DNA from 2 places in the Micromonospora sp. ATLC20 genome. Region 1 is predicted to be linked to the other one. Evidence: riboswitches for the same ligand, from Rfam matches in the RefSeq annotation. Region 1 holds a riboswitch; the other holds the start of a gene.
The links. Region 1 has a riboswitch for ZMP and ZTP ahead of AC2CHG_RS10700 (bifunctional 5,10-methylenetetrahydrofolate dehydrogenase/5,10-methenyltetrahydrofolate cyclohydrolase). Riboswitches for the same ligand answer to the same signal wherever they lie in the genome.
Positions count from the first base shown of each region.

Region 1 (4,360 bases):
AGCACCACCGGCCGGTACGCGCTGCCCGGCACCGCACCCGCCAACGCCGCACCCAGCCCCGCCGTCAGCACCGCCAACCCGGCCGCCGGACCCGCCACCGCCCAGTCCAGCTTCGTCCGCCGCGCATACGTCACCGCCGCCGTCGACGTACCGAAGATCGCCGCCAGCTTGTTCGTGCCCAACGCCGTCGCCACCGGCACACCCGGCGCCGCCACCAGCAACGCCGGCAACAACAACAGACCGCCGCCACCCACCACCGCGTCCACCCACCCGGCCAGAAGGGCAGCAGTCAGCAACGTCGTCAACGACAGGGCATCCACCGCCGCATTCTGCCCACGCCACCACCAGCGACAACGCCACCTGTGGCCAGCCTCACCGCCCCCGGCGACGCCGCAACCACACCCCGACCGACCCCACCGCCACGAACACCAGCATCGAACAGCACAACAGCTTCAGCACCCGGCAAGACTCCCACGACGACGTAGGGTGTCCAGGTGCGCCTGGCCACCTTCAACCTGCTGCACGGCCGATCCCTCACCGACGGGCTCGTCGACCCCGACCGGCTCACCGCAGCCGTCACCGACCTCGACGCCGACGTCCTCGCCCTCCAGGAAGTCGACCGCGACCAGACCCGCAGCGGCAAACTCGACCTCACCGCCGTCGCCGCCCGCGCCCTGCACGCCGACCACCACCGCTTCGCCGCCGCCGTCGTCGGCACCCCCGGAGAACAGTTCCGCCCCCTCACCCACGACGACGACGGCCACGGCGAACCCCTCTACGGCATCGGCCTGATCAGCCGCCACCCCGTCCGCTCCTGGCAGGTCACCCGCCTGCGCGCCGCACCCGTGCGCTCACCCATCTACGCACCCGGCCCCGGCGGCGGACTCGTCCTGCTCCGCGACGAACCCCGCGTCGTGCTCGCCGCCGTCCTCGACACCCCCCACGGCCCCCTCACCGTCGCCGCCACCCACCTGTCCTTCGTCCCCGGCTGGAACGTCTGGCAACTACGCCGCGTCGTCCGCGTCCTGCGCACCCTGCCCGCACCCCGGGTCCTGCTCGGCGACCTCAACCTGCCCGCCGGACCCGCCGCCGCACTCACCCGCTGGCGGCCCCTCGCGAGGCGCCCCACCTACCCGGCCGGGCAACCCCGCGTCCAACTCGACCACATCCTCGCCGACCGCCACGGCCTCGACCGGCTCCCGCCCGTCACCGCCGTCCACACACCGCTGGCCACCATCTCCGACCACCGGCCCCTCGTCGTCGACCTCGGCTGACGCTCAACCCAGCCCACTCTGCCGCCGCGCCGCGTCCACCGCGTTACGGAACAACATCGCCACCGTCGTCGGACCCACCCCGCCCACACGCGGCGTGATCGCACCCGCCACCTCGGCACACGACTCGTCCACGTCCGGCAGCAACCGCCGTCCCTCGTACCGCACCCCACCACCGACCACCACCGCGCCCGGCCGCACATGCTCCGGCTGCACGATCCCCGGCACCCCCGCCGCCGCGATCAGGATCTCCGCCCGCCGCGTGTACCGCGGCCAGTCCGCCACACCCGTGTGCACCACAGTCACCGCCGCGTTCGCCGTCGGCCGCTTCTGCGCCAGCAACATCGCAAGCGGCCGCCCCAACGTCGCACCCCGGCCCAGGATCACCACCTCCCGGCCCGCCACCGGCACACCGTGGAACGCCAGCAACGCCTCGATCCCCGCCGGCGTACACGGCAACGGACCCGGCAACCCCAACGCCAGCCGGCCCATGTTCACCGGATGCATCCCGTCCACGTCCTTGTCCGGATCCAGCTCCGCCAACGCCCGGTCGTAGTCCAGGTGACCCGGAATCGGATACTGCACCAGCACCCCGTGCACCGTGGCGTCCGCGTTGAAATCCGCCAGCACCGCGTGCAGATCCACCTGCGACGCCGACGCCGGCAGATGCACGTGCGGCGACACGAAACCCAGGTCGGCCGCCTGGCGTTGCTTGATCCGGATATAACCCGCGCTCGCGTCGTCGTCACCCACCAGCACCGTCGCCAGCGCCGGCGTCACCCCCGCCGCACGCAGCTCCGCCACCGACGCGGCGACCTCCGACAACACCCGCTCCGCCACCGGGGCACCCGGCAGCAACCGCGCAGAAGACATACGACACCTCGCCCGCGGAGGCCCAGGCGGTCGACCCCCACGACGAGCTCCCCGATGGTTCACCCATCCCCGTGCCGCCAGTCGCGTTCCCCCTCAGCCTGCCACAGCCTCCGCCGCCACCGCATCCACCACCGCCTGCCACCCCGGCAACGCCGCCAGCAGACCGTCCGCCCGCCGCCGCCGATCCGCCGCCGACGCCACCCCCAGATCCGCCAGCACCGCCCCGAACGCCCGCTCCCGCTCCGGCGCCACCGCACCCAGAACCACATGACACCGCGCGTACGTCACCAGCACCCAGAACATCGCCTCCCGATGCCGCCCCGCCTCGATCAGCTCAGCCGCACCGTCGAACACCACCGGACGCCCCGCCGCACCCAGATCCGCCCCGAACGCGAACCCCTCCCGCGGCAACCGCGACGCCTCGTCGAACACCACCGCCAACCCGGCCAGATGCTCCCGCACCCGCGCCGCGTCCACACCCACACCGCCGCCGTCGAGCGTGTCCAGCAGGCCCGCGTACCGATCCGCGAACCCGAACCGCGACAACACCCGCTCCGCCCGCACATACCGCCGCCGCACCGTCGGATCCGCCAGCCCCGCCACCGCCGGCCACACCGCCAGCAACGACGTCGGAAACACCCACGCCAGCACCTGCTCCGCGGTCGACGGTGCGGCGTCGACCGCCCGCAAACCGGCCTCGATGCGCCGCCGCACCCCGGCGCACCGCGCCCGCACCCACACCGGATCCGCGAACCCCGCCGCCACCCGCTCCCGTACCGCCGCCAGCCGCCCCGACGGATCCGCGATCACCCCATCGGTACGGAACATCGGCGCGAACACCCACGACCCCAGCACATCCTCCGGGCCGCCCAACTCCGCCCACGTGACAGTGCTGACCTCAAGCAACACCCCCCGGTGCAGAAACTTGCCCACCTTCACACCGGGCTCCCGGCGCACCAGCAACACGTCCACGTCCGACCACACCGGCAGCACCGCGTCGTCCGGCAACCCCACAGTCGACCCGCTGAACAACGCCCCCTCGATCGACGGATCCGCACGCATCCGCTCCCGCACCCACCCGACCGCCACCGCACGCGCCGCACCCATTCGCATCCGCCCGATCCTGCCAGCCCGGCAGCGCACCGACAGACCCATTCTGGATACGTACGGTTGTCGTTTGGGCACAGAACGTGGAACATCGACGTTAGCGACTGTCGTCGAAATCGTGTGGGGCGATGCGAATGACGGGCTACCACCCGATCCTCAAAGGACGCCAAGCCGAACTCCAGGCCGTCAGCCACGTCCCCGACGAACTCGCACCACACATCCTCCCGATCTTCGACCTGCCACCCTCCAAGCGCGGTCCGATCACCGACGCATGCACCTTCAGTCGACGCGCACAGGACAGCATCCCGCGTGACATGGCCATCGCCGTCGACGTGCGCCACCTCCCCGAGCCCACCACCGGCACCCGCCGGCCACTCCGCGACATCGCCGACGACCTGCACCCGTGGGGGATCCCCGCGCTGCCCGTCGCCCACCTGAACGACACCCCCGCACAACTGGCCGACGTCCGTTACGCCGCCGCGCCCTACGGTGGCGTTCTCCGGCTCGCCGCCCACCACACCGAACCGGACGACGCCGAAACCGACGCACGACTGCGCCACGTCCTATCCGCCACCGAACTGCGACCTGAGAACTGCACCCTCGTCATCGACGTCGCCGAGGTGGCATCCGACCGGCACCTCACGACAGCCGAGCCCCTCGTTCGCAAACACCTCGTGTGGGCCGGACGCCACCCCTGGAAGGCGGTCGTCGTCGCCGCCGGAGCGATGCCCGCCACGATCTCCCACGTACCAGCCGGCACCGCCATCCCGCTCCGCAGGCGGGACTTCGACCTCTGGCAGCGGCTCAAGGACCATGACATCCAGTTCGCCGACTACGGCGTCACTCACCCCGGCACCGGCTCGGGACGCCGAGGGCCAGCACCCAACATCCGCTATACCCACCAGGACGCCTGGTGGACCTACCGTGCGCACAGCGACGGCATGGACAGCGGCAACACCGGCATCTACGACATCTGCCGGGCCCTCGTATCCGCCGACCACTGGCCGCCCACCGGGCGTCACTTCTCCTGGGGCGACGAACAGATCGCCCTGCGCGCCGCCCGCCACGCCGGCCCCGGCACCGCCACCCAATGGATTGCCTGGGCAACG
Region 1 covers NZ_JBXUOV010000035.1:11,636-15,995, reverse strand. The annotation lists gene AC2CHG_RS10710 (sulfite exporter TauE/SafE family protein) at 1-320, opposite strand, end outside; gene AC2CHG_RS10705 (endonuclease/exonuclease/phosphatase family protein) at 495-1,274, shown strand; gene AC2CHG_RS10700 (bifunctional 5,10-methylenetetrahydrofolate dehydrogenase/5,10-methenyltetrahydrofolate cyclohydrolase) at 1,278-2,144, opposite strand; ZMP/ZTP riboswitch at 2,158-2,239, opposite strand; gene AC2CHG_RS10695 (hypothetical protein) at 2,238-3,257, opposite strand; gene AC2CHG_RS10690 (beta family protein) at 3,386-4,360, shown strand, end outside.

Region 2 (4,360 bases), on a different contig from region 1:
GAACTGCGTGACGCCCTCATCCTCAGCGGCTGCCCCGACCCGGCCTCGGCCCGGCGGCTGCGTACCCGGATCGGAGGCTGACGTGGAACCCGTCGACCTGGCCGTCTCGGCGCTGCACGGCAGCGTCGGCGACCCGGCGCTGAACTCGATGAACTTCCTCAACGAGGTGGCGCAGCACTACCCGGACGCGGTGTCGCTGGCGGCCGGGCGGCCGTACGAGGAGTTCTTCGACTCCGCGGTGCTGCACACGCACCTGGACCGCTTCCGCCGGTATCTGGCCGAGGACGTCGGGCTGGACCGGGCCGGCGTGGACCGGACCCTGTTGCAGTACGGGCGCACCAAGGGGATCGTGCACCACCTGATCGCCCGGCACCTCGCCGTGGACGAGGGGCTCACCGTCGACCCGGAGTCGATGGTGGTGACGGTCGGCTGCCAGGAGGCGATGTTCCTGGTGCTGCGCGCGCTGCGGACCGGCCCGGCCGACGTGCTGTTCGCTGTCGCGCCCACGTACGTCGGGCTCACCGGCGCGGCCCGCCTGGTCGACCTGCCGGTGCGCCCGGTGGCCGGCGGACCGGACGGCGTCGACCTGGCCGACCTGCGCGCCGGGGTGCGCCGGGCCCGCGCCGAGGGGCTGCGGCCCCGGGGCTGCTACGTGATGCCCGACTTCGCCAACCCGTCCGGCGTCAGCATGGACACCGCGCAGCGGCGGCGGCTGCTGGAACTGGCCGCCGAGGAGGACCTGCTGCTGATCGAGGACAACCCGTACGGCCTGTTCCCCGCCGACGGCACCGAGCGGCGGCCCACCCTCAAGGCGCTTGACACCGCGCGCCGGGTGGTCTACCTCGGCTCGTTCGCCAAGACCGTCCTGCCAGGCGCCCGGGTCGGCTACGTGGTCGCCGATCAGCGGGTGGGGGAGGCGGACGGCACCGTGGTTCCGTTCGCCGACCACCTCGCGAAGATCAAGAGCATGGTCACGGTGAACACGTCGCCGATCAGCCAGGCGGTGATCGGCGGCGCGCTGCTGGCGCACGACTGCTCGCTGGTGGCCGCGAACACCAGGGAGCGGGCCGCGTACGCCCGTAACCTGCGCCACCTCGCCGACGGCCTGGCCCGGCGCTTCCCGGCCGGCGGGCCGGTCACCTGGACGGTGCCGGCGGGCGGGTTCTTCGTGGTGGTGAGCGTGCCGTTCGCTGTCGACGACGCGCTGCTGCACCGTTCGGCGCGCGAGTACGGCGTGCTCTGGACGCCGATGGCGCACTTCTACGACGCGGGCACACCGGTGAACGCGCTGCGGCTGTCGGTGAGCGCCGTCACACCGGAGTCGATCGATGTGGGCCTGGACCGGCTGGCCGCGCTGGTCACGGACGCCATGACCGGTGGTGCGATACCGGAGTGTCAGGGTTCCGGCACCGTGCGTGTTTCCTGACGCCGTTTCGTCTGTTGATAATGGACGAATGGTTGCCTGGGAGTACGCGTTGCTCGTTCGTCGGTATCAGGGTCAGGGTCGCAATTTCCACGTCTCGTTCGTGTGGTACGGCCCGGACGGGTCACGCACCGACGTGACCGCGTACGGCGACACCGCGATCGCGCACCTCAACCGGGTCGGCCGGGAGGGCTGGGAACTGGTCTCCGCCGCCGAGGACGTGAACAACGTGCAGGGCAGCACCGAGGTCCACCGCTACCACCTGAAGCGCCCGCTGCGCTGACCCGTTCACACCGGCGCCCCGGGAGACTCGTTCTCCCGGGGCGCCGCCGTCATATCAGGTCAGGTCAGGTCAGGTCCACGGCGGGGTAGAGCGGGAACGGCGTGAGCAGGTCGGCGGCCTGCTTGCCGACGGACTCGGCGACGGCCGGGTCCAGCACGTACTTCGCCTTCGACGGGGCGCCGTCCGGGCCGGTGCCGGGCGTGGTCTGGCTGAGCACGGTGTGGATCAGCTCGGCGGTGGCGTCCATCTCGGCTGCGCCGAGGCCGCGGGTGGTGAGCGCCGGGGTGCCGATGCGGATGCCGGAGGTGTACCACGCGCCGTTCGGGTCCTGCGGCACCGAGTTGCGGTTGGTGACGATGCCCGAGTCCAGCAGCGCCTGCTCGGCCTGCCGGCCGGTCAGGCCGTACCCGGACACGTCGATGAGCACCAGGTGGTTGTCGGTGCCGCCGGTGACAAGCGTCGCGCCCCGGCGCAGCAGCCCGTCGGCGAGCGCCTGCGCGTTGTCCACGATCCGCTGGGCGTAGTCGGCGAATTCGGGGCGGCGCGCCTCGGCCAGCGCGACCGCCTTGGCGGCCATCACGTGCGGCAGCGGCCCGCCGAGCACCATCGGGCAGCCCCGGTCGACCTGGTCGGCCAGCTCCGGCCCGCAGAGCACCATGCCGCCGCGCGGGCCGCGCAGCGACTTGTGCGTGGTGGTGGTGACGATGTGCGCGTGCGGCACCGGGTCGAAGTCGCCGGTGAACACCTTGCCGGCGACCAGCCCGGCGAAGTGGGCCATGTCGACCATGAAGGTGGCGCCGACCGAGTCGGCGATCTCCCGCATGATCCGGAAGTTGACCTTCCGCGGGTACGCGGAGTAACCGGCGACCAGGATCAGCGGCTTGAACTCGCGGGCCGCCTCGGCCACCCGGTCGTAGTCGATCAGGCCGGTGGCCGGGTCGGTGCCGTAGCTGCGCTGGTCGAACATCTTGCCGGAGATGTTCGGCCGGAAACCGTGGGTGAGGTGCCCGCCGGCGTCAAGCGACATGCCCAGCATCCGCTGGTTGCCCAGCTCACGGCGCAGCGCGAACCAGTCCGCCTCGGTCAGGTCGTTCACCTGCCGCGCCTGCGCCTTGCGCAGCGCGGGGGACTCGACCCGGTCGGCCAGGATCGCCCAGAACGCGACCAGGTTGGCGTCGATGCCCGAGTGCGGCTGCACGTACGCGTGGGACGCGCCGAACAGCTCCCGGGCGTGCTCGGCGGCGAGCGCCTCGACGGTGTCGACGTTCTGGCAGCCGGCGTAGAACCGGCGCCCGACCGTGCCCTCGGCGTACTTGTCGCTGAACCAGTTGCCCATCGCCAGCAGCGTCGCCGGGGACGCGTAGTTCTCGCTGGCGATGAGCTTGAGCGACTCGCGCTGGTCGGCCAGTTCCGCGGCGATGGCGTCGGCCACGCGCGGCTCGACGCCGCGGACGACCTCCAGCGCGCTGCGGAAGGCGGTGGACTCGGCGTTGCGCGACATGCGACCTCCAGGTGACGTGCGGAAGGCCCAGGCGCTCGGCATGCGTCCTCATGACGAGGCCGCTCCCCGATGGTGCTCCATCTCCACGCGCCAGTCACGGCCCGTGCCGATCCTACCGGCCCGGCCGGGACCTGCGAGGTTGGGCCGCCCGTCCCGGCGACTGAACCCCGCGACGCGAACGGGACCGCCCCGAGGGAGGGGCGGTCCCGCTCGCGTCGCGGTGCCGGTGTCAGGCGACCACGGCATCGAGGGACTTCTTCAGCGCCTTCGGGGCGGTCGGCGTCTTCGGCGCCTTGGGGCGCAGGTCGAGCATCCGCTGGCCGATCTCCTGGAGCTGGTTACGGCCGAGCGCCTCGCGGACCTTCGGGAACCACTCCTGCTCCTCCTCCTCGATGTGGTGCAGCACGTTCTCGATCAGCACCGTCGTCTTGGCGTTGTACCGCTCGTCGCCGGCGTCCATCGTGAACAGCTCGAAGCAGAGCACGTCCGCGACGTGGTGCTCCTCGTACGACTCCAGGACGTCGTCCTCGACGTCGGGCACCAGCTCGCGGACCTCCGGGTACATCACCTCGTTCTCGAGGTAGGTGTGCACCGTGAGGGCTTCGAGGATCTGCCCGACGATCTTCCCGCGCTTGCTCGCCGGTCCCTCCTCGGCCTCCTGAAAGGCCTTGAACAGGCGGCGGATCTCCTTGTGGTCCTCCTTGAGCAGGACGATCGCATCGGTGGACACCGGTTACCTCCTAGGTCGGCTGACGGTGCCCCCCTACCCGGCGCCCCACCAGGACAAACAGACCGGGCCCGGCGTGATCGCCGGGCCCGGTCCACGCGGATGCCGGTTACTTCACCGCGTTGTACGCGTCCACGACGCCGGCGCCGTAGAACCCGTTGCGGTTCCCGCCGGAGCAGGTCGCGTCGTACGCGTTCGGGCCCGCCGGGATCAGCGGAACCGGGTTGTAGACGCCCGACGGGCAGGACTTCGCGATCGCCGTGCGCTCCAGGAACGAGGACAGCTGGCCCGGGGTCATGCCCGGGTGCGCGGACAGCGCCAGCGCCGCGACGCCGGTGGCGTGCGGGCTGGACATCGAGGTGCCCTGCTTGTAGCCCCACCCGTTGGTGCGGGTGGCGGTGTTGAAGGTGGTGGACAGGATGCCGT
Region 2 covers NZ_JBXUOV010000161.1:82-4,441, forward strand. The annotation lists partial or broken gene AC2CHG_RS24965 (alpha-hydroxy-acid oxidizing protein) at 1-81, shown strand, start outside; gene AC2CHG_RS24970 (aminotransferase-like domain-containing protein) at 83-1,426, shown strand; gene AC2CHG_RS24975 (hypothetical protein) at 1,455-1,706, shown strand; gene AC2CHG_RS24980 (glycine hydroxymethyltransferase) at 1,771-3,207, opposite strand; ZMP/ZTP riboswitch at 3,226-3,315, opposite strand; gene AC2CHG_RS24985 (hemerythrin domain-containing protein) at 3,437-3,937, opposite strand; gene AC2CHG_RS24990 (S8 family peptidase) at 4,044-4,360, opposite strand, start outside.
Region 2: another riboswitch for ZMP and ZTP. It lies ahead of AC2CHG_RS24980 (glycine hydroxymethyltransferase); the one in region 1 lies ahead of AC2CHG_RS10700 (bifunctional 5,10-methylenetetrahydrofolate dehydrogenase/5,10-methenyltetrahydrofolate cyclohydrolase).